2 regions of the Streptomyces sp. NPDC007164 genome follow, and region 1 is predicted to be linked to the other one. Evidence: riboswitches for the same ligand, from Rfam matches in the RefSeq annotation. Region 1 holds a riboswitch; the other holds the start of a gene.
What was found. Region 1 has a riboswitch for glycine ahead of gcvP (aminomethyl-transferring glycine dehydrogenase). Riboswitches for the same ligand answer to the same signal wherever they lie in the genome.

Region 1 (7,367 bases):
TGTGGCTGCACGGCGACGCCGAGGCCGACGCCGCCGGCGGGGAGCTCGCCCCGGCCGACCTCCTCGTTCCGCTGGCCCCCGCCCCGCCGGGCATCGCGGCCCATCGCCCGCACCGGGTCGCCGATCTGCTCCGCGTGATGACGCTGCGCATCACCCCCGGCCCCGGCCCCCTGCTCGGCTCACCGGCCTGAGAACCGCACCCCCGTACGAGATTGCCGCGCCCTGTACGAGAACGCTGTGCCCCGTCACCTTCCCTGGTGGCGGGGCACAGTGCTGGGGGGGCGCACTTCGATGCCCGTCCGGACTAGCCCGGTCCGGCCACCCCGAACCACCCGAAGTGACAGTGCAGTTGCGGTGAACCGTCCGCGCGGGTGATGCGTCCTCCGAGTAAGGACAAGTGCTGCTGCCAAATCCCTGCGGATTGACGCCCGTGGGGCAACACTGGGACCGGACCGATCGATACGGGGGGGGCGGCCATGAACACCTCATCCAGCCGCAGGACATTCACTACAACGCAGCGAAAGAACCCAGCCATGTGCCAGCACCAGCCACCATGCCCGACCGCCGACTCAGCCGACCGGGAGGCCGCCCGCCTGACGGCCCACCACCCGGAACAGGGCTGGAGCCTGCTGTGCAACGGGGTCCTGCTCTTCGAGGACACCGGCGAGCTGCTCCCGGACGGCCAGATCATCGCACCGCACCGGCCCCTGGGAACCGACCGAGTGATGAAGGCCGCCTGATCGCGGCCGGTACGAGCTGGGGCCGGCCCGGAGAAATCTCCGAACCGGCCCCGACGCATGTCCGCGTCACTCCCCCGCGCTCATGACTCAGCTGTCGTACTCGTCCAGCGGCGGGCAGGAACAGACGAGGTTGCGGTCGCCGAAGGCTCCGTCGATCCGGCGCACCGGCGGCCAGTACTTGTCGGCGGCCGAGACGCCGGCTGGGAAGACCGCCACCTCACGGCTGTACCCGTGCTTCCACTCCCCGCCCAGCATCGCGGCGGTGTGCGGGGCGTTGTGCAGCGGGTTGTCGTCCGCGCTCCACTCGCCGGAGGCCACCTTCTCGACCTCGCCGCGGATGGCGATCATCGTGTCGCAGAACCGGTCGAGCTCCGCCAGGTTCTCGCTCTCGGTCGGCTCGATCATCAGCGTCCCGGCGACCGGGAACGACATGGTCGGCGAGTGGAAGCCGTAGTCGATCAGACGCTTGGCGATGTCGTCGACGCTGACGCCGGTGTCCCTGGAGATCGGCCGCAGGTCCACGATGCACTCGTGCGCGACCAGACCGGCCGGGCCGTTGTACAGGATCGGGTAGTGCGGCTCAAGGCGCTTGGCGATGTAGTTCGCGGCGAGCACGGCGACCTGCGTCGCCCGCTTGAGGCCCTCGCCACCCATCAGACGTACGTACGCCCAGGAGATCGGGAGGATGCCGGCCGAGCCCCACGGGGCGGCCGAGATCGGTCCGACACCGGTCTCGGGGCCGGCGGCGGGCTGCAGCGGGTGGTTCGGCAGGTACGGCGCGAGGTGCGCGCGCACCCCGACCGGGCCGACGCCGGGGCCACCGCCGCCGTGCGGGATGCAGAAGGTCTTGTGCAGGTTCAGGTGCGAGACATCGCCGCCGAACCGGCCCGGCTTGGCGAGGCCCACCAGCGCGTTGAGGTTGGCGCCGTCGACGTACACCTGACCGCCGACGTCGTGCACCTCGGCGCAGATGTCGGCGACGTGCTCCTCGAACACACCGTGCGTCGACGGGTACGTGATCATGAGCACGGCGAGCTCGTCGCGGTGCTTCTCGATCTTGGCGCGGAGGTCTTCGATGTCCACCTCGCCGTCGTCGGCGGTCTTGACGACGACGACCTTCATGCCGGCCATGACGGCGCTGGCCGCGTTGGTGCCGTGCGCGGAGGACGGGATGAGGCAGATGGTGCGCTGCTCGTCACCATTGGCACGGTGGTACGCGCGTACGGCCAGAAGGCCGGCGAACTCGCCCTGCGAGCCCGCGTTCGGCTGGATCGAGACCGCGTCGTACCCGGTGACCTCGGCGAGACGCTCCTCCAGCTCACGGATGAGGGTGAGGAAGCCCTGCGCCTGCTCGGCCGGCGCGAAGGGGTGCAGCGCGCCGAACTCGGGCCAGGTGATCGACTCCATCTCGGTGGTCGCGTTCAGCTTCATGGTGCAGGAGCCGAGCGGGATCATGCCACGGTCCAGCGCGTAGTCCCGGTCCGCGAGCTTGCGCAGGTAGCGCAGCATCGCGGTCTCGGAGCGGTGCTGGTGGAAGACCGGGTGAGCGAGGATCTCGTCGGAACGCAGCAGCCCCTCGGGCAGCGTGTCGGCGACGGTGGCGTCCAGCGCCTCTATGTCACCGTCGGCACCGAAGGCGGCCCAGACGGCGGCGATCTGCGTACGGGTGGTGGTCTCGTCGCAGGCGACGGACACCAGGTCGGCGTCGACGAGCCGCAGGTTGACCCCGCGCTCGCGGGCGGCGTCGACGGTCTCGGCGGCCCTGCCCGGGACGCGCACGGTGAGGGTGTCGAAGAAGGCGCCGGTCACGATGTCGACCCCGGAGGCGCGCAGGCCCTCGGCCAGGATCGTCGCGTAACGGTGGGTGCGCCGGGCGATCGTCCGCAGCCCGTCCGGGCCGTGGTACACCGCGTACATTCCGGCCATGACCGCGAGCAGTACCTGGGCGGTACAGATGTTGCTGGTGGCCTTCTCGCGGCGGATGTGCTGCTCGCGGGTCTGCAGGGCCAGCCGGTAGGCCTTGTTGCCGTCCGCGTCGACGGAGACACCGACGAGGCGGCCGGGAAGGCTGCGGGCGAACTTCTCGCGCACGGCCATGAATCCGGCGTGCGGTCCGCCGAAGCCCATCGGCACACCGAAGCGCTGCGTGGTGCCGACCGCGATGTCCGCGCCCAGGTCACCGGGCGAGGTGAGCAGGGTCAGGGCGAGCAGGTCGGCGGCGACCGTGACGACCGCACCCAGCTCGTGGGCCTGCTCGACGACGGGCTTGATGTCCCGGACGGCTCCGGAGGCGCCCGGGTACTGCACCAGCACGCCGAAGACACCGCGCTCGGCGATCTCCGCCGGGATGCCCTCGGACAGGTCGGCGACGACGACCTCGACACCGGTCGGCTCGGCGCGGGTCTCGATGACCGCGATCGTCTGCGGCAGGGCGTCGGCGTCGACCAGGAAGACCCCGTTGCGCACCTTGCCGACGCGCCGGGAGAGCGCCATGGCCTCGGCGGCCGCGGTGCCCTCGTCGAGCAGCGAGGCGCCGGAGGTCGGCAGCCCGGTCAGCTCGGCGACCATCGTCTGGAAGTTGAGCAGCGCCTCCAGCCGGCCCTGCGAGATCTCCGGCTGGTACGGCGTGTAGGCCGTGTACCACGCGGGGTTCTCCATGACGTTGCGCAGGATCACCGGCGGGGTGAAGGTGCCGTAGTAGCCGAGCCCGATCATCGGGGCCAGCACCTGGTTGCGGTCCGCGAGCTCACGCAGCTCGGCGAGCACCTCGGCCTCGGTACGCGCGGCCGGCAGTCCGAGCGCCTCCGCGCTCTTGATGACATCGGGCACCGCGGCCGCGGTGAGTTCGTCCAGCGAGCCGTAACCGACCTGGGCGAGCATCTTCGACTGCGCCTCGGCATCGGGTCCGATGTGGCGCTGCTCGAACGGAATGCCCTGCTCCAGCTGGGAGAGCGGAGTGCGGCGGGGGGTCATGGTGGAGGCCTCCTGGTCTGTAACGACCTGCGAGGGGCACCGCGGCGCGGGTGCCCGAACGGCCTCCCCCTCTGTCATCTCAACCTGAGAGCTTCACCGGCGCGCCCTGCGGCGTACCGGCTTTCACCGTCGGTGAGGAAGGGAATCGCACCGGCACTCGGCCGCACAAAACCCGCCCTGCTTTCCAGAGTGACCTCGTCCGTGCGGTACGGGGGCCTGAGAGATTCCGGGGAGGATTTGCTCCTTCGGCGCCTTCGGATCAGCTCCGGAGGACTCTCCCGCACGGGGTCAGCAGCCATGACCAGCCTACCAGCGGGGTTCGTGGCTGATTTCTCGAGTGGCCAACCACCCGGATCTGCCTTTTTGTAGTGCTTGTGGAGTAGCCGCGACCAGTGGGAGGGACCGTGCAGACCGACATCGATCCGCGCAGCCTGATCGGCCGCAAGGCGTTCGACCGCAAGGGCACCAAGATCGGAACTGTGGACGAGGTGTATCTCGACGACGCGACCGGGGTGCCCGAGTGGGCGGCCGTACGTACCGGACTCTTCAGCCGGGACGCGTTCGTCCCCCTGGAACCCAGCGAATTCGTGGAGGACACGCTGCGCATCCCCTTCGACCGCGCCCTGATCAGGGACGCACCGGACTTCGGTGTCGGCCGTCATCTCTCGCCGGAACAGGAACTCCAGCTCTACCGGCACTACGGTCTGGACTCCGCGCCCGGGGAGCCCGGACCGGACAGGGACTTCGGCAGGCTGGCCGGCCAGGACGAGTAGTCCACCGGGTCGCGTACCAGGGGCAGCGGATCGGCGGGCCGGAGCTCCGGGTCGTCGATCCGGAACGTACGCACCCGGCCGGGCGCCGATCCGGGCTCCTCGAACCGCACCGTCACCCGTCCGACACCACTGCCCTGCACCCAGCCGTGGCCGTACGTCTCGTGGTGCACGTCGTGTCCGGCGGGCCAGCGCCGTGCCGCGCGCTGCTCGGCACTCTCCGGGACCTCCGCCCGGGAATCGCCCGGCGGCTCAGTGGCTTCGTCCCCGGCCGGTGCCGTCCCCGCTGCCGGCTCCCCGGCCGCTTCCCGGGCCGATTCCCCGGCAGCGGTGCGCTCGCCGGCGGCCTGGGCGAAGAGGTCCTCCTGTGTGTAGTCGGCAAGCCCCGTCACGCCCACTCCGAGGAGCCGGACGCCCCCGGTGGTGTCAACGGACTCCAAAAGACGTGCGGAGGCCTCACGGACCACCGTGGGGTCGTCCGTGGGCCCACGGAGCGTCTCGGACCTCGTGAGTGTCGAGAAGTCGTACCTGCGCACCTTCAGCACCACCGTGCGCCCGGACCGCCCCGCGCCCCGCAGCCGCTGGACGCAGCGGTCGGCCAGCCGCTCGACCTCGGTCCTGATCCGCACCCGGTCGTGCAGATCGGCGTCGAAGGTGTCCTCGACCGACACCGACTTGGCGTCCCGCTCCGCGACCACCGGCCGGTCGTCGTACCCGAACGCCATCCGGTGCAACGAGCGCCCGTGCGCCTTCCCCAGCAGGCGTACCAGCTCGTCCTCACCCGCCTCGACCAGGTCGTCGACCGTCGTCATCCCGGCACGGCGCAGATGATCCGCCGTCGCCGGCCCGACACCGGGGAGGATCCGCACCGACATGGGCGCGAGCAGCTCCCGCTCCGTGCCCGGCTCTATGAGCAGCAGGCCGTTCGGCTTCGCCTCCTCCGAGGCGATCTTGGCCAGCATCTTGGAACCGGCGAGCCCGACCGATCCGGTGAGCCCGGTGACCGCCTTGATGGCCGTACGCAACTGCTCACCGATCTCCCGCGCCGAAGCCGCGTCGTCGGCCGTCCCCCCGGCCTCCAGGTCCACGAAGGCCTCGTCCAGGCTGAGGGGCTCCACCAGCGGGGAGAGCCTCGCCAGCAGCTCCATCACCTGGTCGCTCACGGTCCGGTACAGCTGGAAGCGGGGCACCAGATAGGCCGCGTTGGGCGCCAGCCGCCGCGCCTGCGCCGTGGGCATCGCCGAGTGCACCCCGAAGCGACGGGCCTCGTACGACGCGGTGGCGACCACTCCACGCGGTCCGAGCCCGCCCACCACCACCGGCTTGCCGCGCAGGCTGGGCTTCGCCGCCTGCTCAGCGGAGGCGTAGAAGGCATCCATGTCCAGATGCAGGATGGTGGGCGCGGCTCTCACATCAATCGATGCTGCCCTACGGCACTGACAATCGCCGCGCCCGAACCCTCGGCCGCGTCAGCCGGCGCGATTACGCCGCCGCGCCAGCTCATCGGTGGGGTTGTTCCCGATGAGGGTCTCGCCGGTGTCCACCCGCTCACCGTGTAGCTGCGAGAGTGCGGCGTCCACGTCCTGCCACACCACTCCCACCGCGATGCCGAAGACCCCCTGGCCGCCCTGGAGCAGACTGACGACCTCGTCGGGCGAGGAGCACTCGTAGACCGTCGCCCCGTCGCTCATCAGCGTCATCCGCTCAAGGTCCTGGAATCCGCGGGCCCGCAGATGCTGGACCGTGGTGCGGATGTTCTGGAGCGCCACACCGGTGTCCAGGAAGCGCTTCACGATCTTCAGCAGGACGACGTCCCGGAAACTGTAGAGCCGCTGTGTCCCCGAGCCGTACGCCGGACGCACACTCGGCTCCACCAGGCCCGTGCGCGCCCAGTAGTCGAGCTGCCTGTACGTGATCCCGGCAGCCGCGCACGCGGTCGGCCCGCGGTAGCCGATGTCGTTGGCCGATGCCACTTCGTCCCCCGCCACCGCCGCCGGTTGAACCGGTTGCACGATGGTGTGGTCGGCTGTACTCCCCTGCTGCGGATACGGCCCACCCGCTGCCGTACCGTCGCCGCTGCTTCTCACGCCGACCTCCGTCCTTGACCTGCCATCTCGAAGGTAGGCAGTCACTCGGGGTGCGTCAACGATCGCCACACTCGGCACGCCGAGTGATAATCACCCTGAGGGTGGTTTCCCGTGTCTCCCGAGCGGGAAAGGCTTGCCGGATGCGCTGACGGCGACCCCGAAGAACGGTCATTGACTGTTGGTGCCGAAATCCTCCGGGGAGATCTGATCGAGGAACTCGCGGAATTTCTCCACCTCGTCCTCCTGCTCGTCCGGGATGGCGATGCCGGCGTCGTCGAGCACCCCGTCACTGCCGTAGATCGGCGTTCCGGTGCGCAAGGCGAGCGCTATGGCGTCGGACGGCCGCGCGCTCACCTCGACCCCGCTGGCGAAGACCAGCTCCGCGTAGAAGACCCCTTCCCGCAGGTCCGTGATGCGGACCTCGGTGAGCTCCTGGCCGACGGCCTCAAGCACATCCTTGAAGAGATCATGGGTCAGCGGCCTGGCCGGAGCCATGCCCTGCTGGGCGAAGGCGATCGCGGTCGCCTCACCAGGACCGATCCAAATGGGGAGGTACCGGTCGCCTCCCACTTCACGCAGGAGCACGATCGGTTGGTTGGAGGGCATTTCCACCCGGACACCCACAACGTCGAGCTCGTTCACACAGCAACCCTAGGACGTGCCCGGCAGGTTTGGGTAGTCGGGCACCGGCGCGATCAGTGGAGCCGGATGTGCAGAGCACTCTGTACAAGGGCCGAATGAAGCCTCACGGACAGCTCCGCGAGTTCTTTCGCAGTGGCCTCCGCATGTGCTCTGGT
Region 2 (7,367 bases), on a different contig from region 1:
CCTTGAACTCCTCGGTCGCCGCGACCTTGAACGAGACCGCCTTGGCCGCGATCACGTGCTCCAGCGGGCCGCCCTGCTGGCCCGGGAAGACCGCGGAGTTGATCTTCTTGGCGAGCTCCTGCGTCGACAGGATGACGCCACCGCGCGGACCGCCGAGGGTCTTGTGCGTGGTGGTCGTGACGACGTGGGCGTGCGGCACCGGGTTGGGGTGCAGCCCCGCGGCCACCAGGCCGGCGAAGTGCGCCATGTCGACCATCAGGTACGCGCCGACCTCGTCCGCGATGCGGCGGAAGGCGGCGAAGTCCAGCTGACGGGGGTACGCGGACCAGCCGGCGACGATCAGCTTCGGCTTGGACTCCTTGGCCAGACGCTCGACCTCGGCCATGTCCACGACGCCGGTCTCGTCGACGTGGTACGGGACCACGTTGTAGAGCTTGCCGGAGAAGTTGATCTTCATGCCGTGGGTCAGGTGACCGCCGTGGGCCAGGTTCAGGCCCATGATCGTGTCGCCCGGCTTGAGCAGCGCGAACATCGCGGCGGCGTTGGCCTGCGCACCGGAGTGCGGCTGGACGTTCGCGGCCTCGGCGCCGAACAGCGCCTTGATGCGGTCGATGGCGATCTGCTCGACCACGTCGACGTGCTCGCAGCCGCCGTAGTAGCGGCGGCCGGGGTAGCCCTCGGCGTACTTGTTGGTGAGGACGGAGCCCTGGGCCTCCATGACCGCGACCGGAGCGAAGTTCTCCGAGGCGATCATTTCGAGGGTGGACTGCTGACGGTGGAGCTCGGCGTCGACAGCGGCGGCGACGTCCGGGTCCAGCTCGTGGAGGGAGGAGTTGAGAAGCGACATCAGGTGGTCCCTTGGGGTCTTTAGTTGCCGGAGAACTCGGTGTACTCGTCGGCGGAGAGCAGGTCCTTCGGCTCCTCCGCGACACGTACCTTGAACAGCCAGCCGCCTTCGAAGGGCGCGGAGTTCACCAGCGACGGGTCGTCCACGACGTCCTGGTTCGCGGCGGTGACCTCACCGGTGACCGGCGAGTACAGGTCGCTCACCGACTTGGTCGACTCCAGCTCACCGCAGGTCTCGCCCGCGGTCACCGTGTCACCGACCGCGGGAAGCTGGGCGAAGACGACATCGCCGAGCGCGTTGGCCGCGTGCTCGGTGATACCGATCGTGGCCACACCGTCCTCGACGGCCGACAGCCACTCGTGCTCCTTGCTGTAACGCAGCTGCTGGGGGTTGCTCATGACCTGAATTCTCCTGTACGCGGGGGAGTGCTGATGAACGGTGGTCTTACGGTGTGAGACGCGACTGCGTCACTTCTTCGGGAGCGCCGACGTCACTTCTGGCGCTTGTAGAACGGCAGCGCCACGACCTCGTACGGTTCGTGGGTGCCCCGGATGTCCACTCCGACGCCCTCGGCGCCGGGCGTGGCGTGCGCGGCGTCGACGTACGCCATGGCGATCGGCCTGCCCAGGGTCGGGGACGGGGCGCCGGAGGTGACCTCGCCGACGACCTGGACGCCGGATCCGCCCACGGCGACAACGGGGTAGCCGGCGCGCGGCACCCGGCGGCCCTCGGCGACCAGGCCGACCAGCTTGCGCGGCGGGGCGGTCTCGGCGCGCTCGGCGGCGGCCTCCAGGGCCTTGCGGCCGACGAAGTCGCCCTCCTTCTCGAACTTCACGACCCGGCCGAGACCGGCGTCGAAGGGGGTGAGCTCCGTGGTCAGCTCGTGCCCGTACAGCGGCATGCCCGCCTCCAGACGCAGCGTGTCGCGGCAGGAGAGGCCGCACGGGATCAGGCCACGCGAGGCACCGGCCTCGGTGAGCGCCCGCCACAACTGCTCGGCGTGCTCGGGGGCGACGAACAGCTCGAAGCCGTCCTCGCCGGTGTAGCCGGTACGGGCGATCAGTGCGGGGACACCGGCGACCGTGCCCGGCAGACCGGCGTAGTACTTCAGGCCGTCCAGGTCGGCGTCGGTGACCGAGGCCAGGATGGCGGGGGACTCCGGGCCCTGGACGGCGAGCAGCGCGTACGCGTCGCGGTCGTCGCGCACCTCGGCGTCGAAGCCCCCGGCGCGCTCCGTGATCGAGTCGAGGACCAGCTGGGCGTTGCCGGCGTTGGCGACGACCAGATACTCGGGGGCCTCCGCCTCCCCCAACCGGTACACGATCAGGTCGTCCAGGATGCCGCCGTCCTCGGCGCAGATCATCGTGTAGCGGGCGCGGCCCACCGAGACGGTGCCGATGTTGCCGACGAGCGCGAAGTTCAGCAGGTCGACGGCCTGGGGGCCGGTGACGGTGATCTCGCCCATGTGCGAGAGGTCGAAGAGGCCGGCCCTGGTGCGGACGGCGTTGTGCTCGTCGCGCTCACTGGCGTACCGCAGCGGCATGTCCCAGCCCGCGAAGTCGGTCATCGTGGCGCCCAGCGAGCGATGCAGGGCATCGAGGGCGGTGAGGCGGGGGGCGGTGCTCATGGATATGACTCCCAGGGCATGACGACGAGGACGATCCCTCCCCATCTGTCATCGGAACCTGAGAGGTTCGCCGAGATCCCCTGGAGGGGTCCGGCTTGCACCTTGGGTGGAGCCGCGAAGCGGCCCGCTTTTCAGATCTGCCTCATCCACGCGGTACGGGGCCTGAGAGATTCAAGGGAGGAACTTGCTCCTTCGGCGCCCGGCACAGCAGTGACCGGAACTCTCCCGCGCGGATTCGAACGGCCTTTATGCAGTTGGCCGGGCCATCATCGCACGCATCGGGCCGGAGTGGGGCCCCGGTCCCCCGCCGGAAATCACCGGCGCGGACGGTTGTGCCGCATTACCTTTTCTTTACACTTCAGGGGCATACGTGGGGTGATCCGACAGGGGGAGGGCGATGACGTTGCAGCGGTACGCGACGACCGCGGGGTTCGCGCACGGGGCGATGCCCGCACAGCCGGGGGCCCCGGCCAGGGAGGTGTCCGGCCCGCACGCGCCCGTCGTGCGGGATCTGCGGGAGCGGGCCGGGCGCAGCCCGCGCGCCCTGCGTTTCGCGGCGGGCGACGTGGTGGTGGTCTCCGGGCTGCCCGGCAGCGGCAAGTCGACGCTCATCCGGCGCGCGGTGACGACGGCGCACGCCATCGACTCCCAGGACACCCGGGACCGCTGGGCGCGGTCCGTGCCCCGCTTATTCCCGTACGCCCTCTACCGCCCGCTCGTCCGCGCCGCCCACTACTGGGGGCTGTGGCGGGTGCTGCGCTCCGGGGAGTCCGTCGTCGTCCACGACTGCGGGACGCAGTCCTGGGTGCGCGGCTGGCTGGCCCGGGACGCGCGGCGCAGGGGCCGGGTGCTGCATCTGGTCCTGCTCGACGTCACGCCCGAGACCGCGCGGGAGGGCCAGCGCGAGCGCGGACGCGGCGTATCGGGATACGCCTTCGCCCGGCACCGCAGGGCGGTGGGCAGGCTGCTGCGGGCGACGGAGACGGGGCTGCTGCCGCCCGGGTGCGGCTCGGCGGTGCTGCTGGACCGGGAGGCGGCGGGGCGGCTCGCCCGGATCGGGTTCGCGGACGGGCCGCCCGGCGGCCGGTGACCGGGCCGCGGGTCGGTGGCGGGGCCGGGCGTTAATCTTCTGCCGGAAGGCTTGGGCGAGAAGGGGAAGCAGTGGACGTTCCGGCGCAGGTCCAGTCCCATCCGCAGGGCGGATGGCCGGCCAATGAGCTCGAAGAAGTGCTGATGGCCTCGGTGGGCAGCCCGGAGGCGGGCGGACGGCTCGTCGAGGTGCTCGGCCGCAGCCAGGTCTGGGTGCCGCTGCCCAACGGCGGCGGTCCCGACTCGGGGGCGCTGGATCTGCCGGCGGTGGAGATCGAGGGCGCCCCGTACGTCCCCGTCTTCAGCTCCGAACAGCAGTTCCTCGCCTGTGTCGGCACCCATATGTCCTTCACCGTCGCGCCCGCCCGCGACTTCGCCCGGGGGCTGCCGCCGCAGCTCGGCATCGCGGTGAACCCGGGCGGCGCGGTCGGGATGCCGCTGCCCCCGCCCGCCGTGGCCGAACTCTGCCGGGCCGGGCGCACTCCGCTGGACGGGCCAGCCGGCGGCGGCAGGGTCCGGCTGTACGAGCCGGACTGGAAGGAGGAGCCGGTCGACTTCCTGGCCGCCGCGGCCGGTGAGTTCGAGGAGAGCGGTGTGGTGCTCTCCGCCCGCCGGGCGCTGGCCAGCATCGAGGGCGGCGACCCCGTCCTCTTCATCGGCGTCGAGTTCTCCACCTGGGACGGTGCGGGGCGCAATGCCCCGATGGACGCCCTCGGCCGCGCTCTGGGCCGGGTCGAGGTTCCCTGGCCGGTCAATCTCGTACTGCTCGACGTGGCACAGGACCCGGTCGGCGACTGGATGCGGGAGCGGATCCGGCCGTTCTACCAGCGAGCGGGCATATAGAACCCGGCGCGGGGCCCCCACCGGGCACCGGCCGGGAACACCGCTCGGACCCATGACGTCAAGTCGGTGTCAGGACCGGCGCATAAGACCGACCGGCAATTGGGGGGCGGCGTCGCGGGGCTGGGCACGCGCGTCTGCGGCGTTGTCGTCAATCAACAACGCTCCGCGTTGCCTCAATCCTCCGCCTTGCAGCCGCACGCACCCAGCCCCGCTCCTTCTCCCACCCCCCAATTGCCGGTCGGTCTAAGCTGGTTTCATGGCTGGTGCCTCGGCATCATGCCGCACCCGTGTGCCCGGGGCGGCGGGCCGACACAGTGGATCGAAGAGGGGCGGGACCAGGTGAGTGCGTCAGGCACCGCGGCGGCCGGGCAGGTCGAGCACATGCTGCGCCAAGTGACGCCCGGGCGCTACGACGCGTACGAGGCGCTGCTGCAGGCCCTCGCGGGCGGCCGGATCTGGATGCTCCTCTGGCAGGGCCAGGCGGGCTCGCCCGACGCCCAGTACGGAAACATGGAGGTCGACGGCCTCGGCTACGCCCCCTGTGTGACCTCCGCCCAGGAGCTCTCGGCCAGCGGCTGGAACCGCGCCCATGAGCTGGTCGACGGCCGGGACATCGCCCGCACCCTCTTTCCCGACCGCTGGGGCATCTGGCTCAACCCGCACGCCCCGGGCGGCGGAGTGGGCATCCCCTGGCTGGATCTGCGCCGGATCGCCACCGGCCTCGACCGGATGCCCGCCGGCCCGCTCCGGCTCACCGAGCCGGGCATCGAGATCCCGCAGTTCTACGCCCTGCTCACGCAGAACGCCCACCACACCCCGGCGATCCGCTCGCTGCGCCGCGCCTGGGTGCAGCCCGCGCTCGGCGTCCCGTACCTCACCATCGGCCTCGACCTCTACGACACGAGCCCGCCCTCGGTGGACGCGGCGCGCGCGATGATGCAGCAGTCGGTCTCCGCCGTCCCGGAGGGGCTGCCCGTCTCCACCGTCGCGATGTCCGACGAGTACGACCCGGTCGCGATGTGGCTGCGGGCCAACGCCCGCCCGTTCTACGACCGCGAGGCGCACGCCCCGGCGGCCCCCGTCGCGGGCTACGGCTACCCGCCCCAGGGCGCGTACTGACCCGTCCGGACACCCGGTCGCGCGTCCCCGCACCGGGAGGGCGGATGCGCCTCCCCACCGCCCTCGCGTTCCCGCGCCGGAAGGGCGGATGCGCCTCCCCACCGCCCGCAAACGGGCGGTTCACCCCCGGAAGCCCGAATGCGGCCGTACGTTCCTGATATCCGGAACGCGGCCATAAGGCGCCAACTCCCCGAATGTGGAAGCGTGTTCATCCACGCCGTGGCCCATCGGGCCGCCCATGTCCGAGATTTCCGTGCTCGGCACAACTCATGGTGAATGCGTCGTGAATCCGCGCGCATGCCCCCCTTCCGTATCAACTGACCTGTGTTCGGCGGGCGTTCACATCCGTCCGGATAACGGAACACCCCAGAGCGCATCACGGTTAGGCATCCATTCGCCTGTCGGTATGGCTACCAGTCGTAACGGCAATGAAGACTCCCGCAGCAAGGGCGTCTTGCCGCCTCTGCGTACGACTGACTGATCGCGCCGCCACAGCGGCCAGTTCGGCCCGGCCACCGCCGGTTGAGAGGGGTCCTTGCCACGATGACGGCACCACTGCACGAGCCGACCAAGGAAGCGGATCCGATCGCGGCCGGCGGTCCCGTAGTCGACTCCGGGGTGAAGAAGGTCGAGGGACGGTCGCTCAAGCAGATCGCCTGGAACCGCCTGAAGCAGGACAAGGTTGCTCTGACGGGTGGCATCGTTGTCCTCGTCCTGATCGTGGTGGCGGTCTTCGCGCCGCTGATCGTGAACCTGTTCGGGCACCCGCCGAACGAGTTCCATCAGGACCTGCTCGACCCGCTGACCAATCTCCCCACGGGCAGCCTCGGCGGCGTGAGCGGCGACTACCTGTTCGGCGTCGAGCCCAACAAGGGGCGCGACATCTTCAGCCGGATCGTCTACGGCGCCCGGATCTCGCTGCTCGTGGCGTTCCTGGCGGCCCTGGTCGCCGTCGCCCTCGGCACCCTGTTCGGGATCATCGCCGGCTACTTCGGCGGCTGGGTGGACGCGGTGATCAGCCGGGTCATGGACGTGCTGCTTTCCTTCCCGCAGCTCCTCTTCATCATCTCCCTGGTCTCGGTCCTCCCCGACGACCTGCTCGGGCTCACCGGCAGCGGCGTGCGCATCGCCGTACTCGTCGCCGTCATCGGCTTCTTCGGCTGGCCCTACGTCGGACGCATCGTCCGCGGGCAGACGCTCTCGCTGCGCGAGCGCGAGTACGTGGAGGCGGCTCGCAGCCTCGGCGGCGGGCGGACACACATCCTCTTCCGCGAGCTGCTGCCCAACCTGGTGGCGCCGATCACCGTCTACGCGACGCTGATGATCCCCACCAACATCCTCACCGAGGCGGCTCTCAGCTTCCTGGGCGCCGGTGTCCGGCCGCCGACCGCCTCCTGGGGCGGGATGCTGCGGGACGCGCTGGAGACGTACGAGCACGACCCGATGTTCATGGTCTTCCCCGGCGTGACGATCTTCATCACCGTGCTGGCCTTCAACCTCTTCGGGGACGGGCTGCGCGATGCCCTGGACCCCAAGGGGACCCGATAGCCCACGACTTGCCCCTGCCGCATCGTCAGGTGGCTTTTCCCATGGTTCTCCGGCAAGCAACGGCCTGGGACCGCGATCTCGGAGGTTACGAGAAAATGTCCACAGTTACCTCGAAACGACGGCTCACCGCTGGTGCGGCCCTCGTGGTCGCGGCGCTGATGACCACCACGGCGTGCGGCGGCGGCGACGACAGCGAAGGCGGCGGCAAGTCGAAGGGCGCCGGCTTCAACGCGGCGTTCAACAAGGTCGCCAACCCGTCCACCAAAACGGGTGGAACGCTGAAGATGGTCGGCA

Region 2: linked by a shared signal. The riboswitch ahead of gcvT (glycine cleavage system aminomethyltransferase GcvT) and the one ahead of gcvP (aminomethyl-transferring glycine dehydrogenase) in region 1 are both predicted to bind glycine.

The regions. Positions count from the first base shown of each region.
Region 1 is NZ_JBEYFB010000056.1:25,708-33,074, forward strand. Features, by position in the region: gene ABZ622_RS36605 (hypothetical protein) at 1-191, shown strand, start outside; gene ABZ622_RS36610 (DUF5999 family protein) at 534-740, shown strand; gene gcvP (aminomethyl-transferring glycine dehydrogenase) at 828-3,713, opposite strand; glycine riboswitch at 3,908-4,004, opposite strand; gene ABZ622_RS36620 (PRC-barrel domain-containing protein) at 4,118-4,486, shown strand; gene ABZ622_RS36625 (DNA polymerase IV) at 4,411-5,895, opposite strand; gene ABZ622_RS36630 (MerR family transcriptional regulator) at 5,953-6,570, opposite strand; gene ABZ622_RS36635 (bifunctional nuclease family protein) at 6,739-7,212, opposite strand; gene ABZ622_RS36640 (MerR family transcriptional regulator) at 7,266-7,367, opposite strand, start outside.
Region 2 is NZ_JBEYFB010000034.1:58,524-65,890, reverse strand. Features, by position in the region: gene glyA (serine hydroxymethyltransferase) at 1-847, opposite strand, end outside; gene gcvH (glycine cleavage system protein GcvH) at 868-1,245, opposite strand; gene gcvT (glycine cleavage system aminomethyltransferase GcvT) at 1,338-2,474, opposite strand; glycine riboswitch at 2,616-2,712, opposite strand; gene ABZ622_RS31125 (AAA family ATPase) at 2,872-3,564, shown strand; gene ABZ622_RS31120 (enhanced serine sensitivity protein SseB) at 3,636-4,406, shown strand; gene ABZ622_RS31115 (enhanced serine sensitivity protein SseB C-terminal domain-containing protein) at 4,746-5,525, shown strand; gene ABZ622_RS31110 (ABC transporter permease) at 6,069-7,073, shown strand; gene ABZ622_RS31105 (ABC transporter substrate-binding protein) at 7,169-7,367, shown strand, end outside.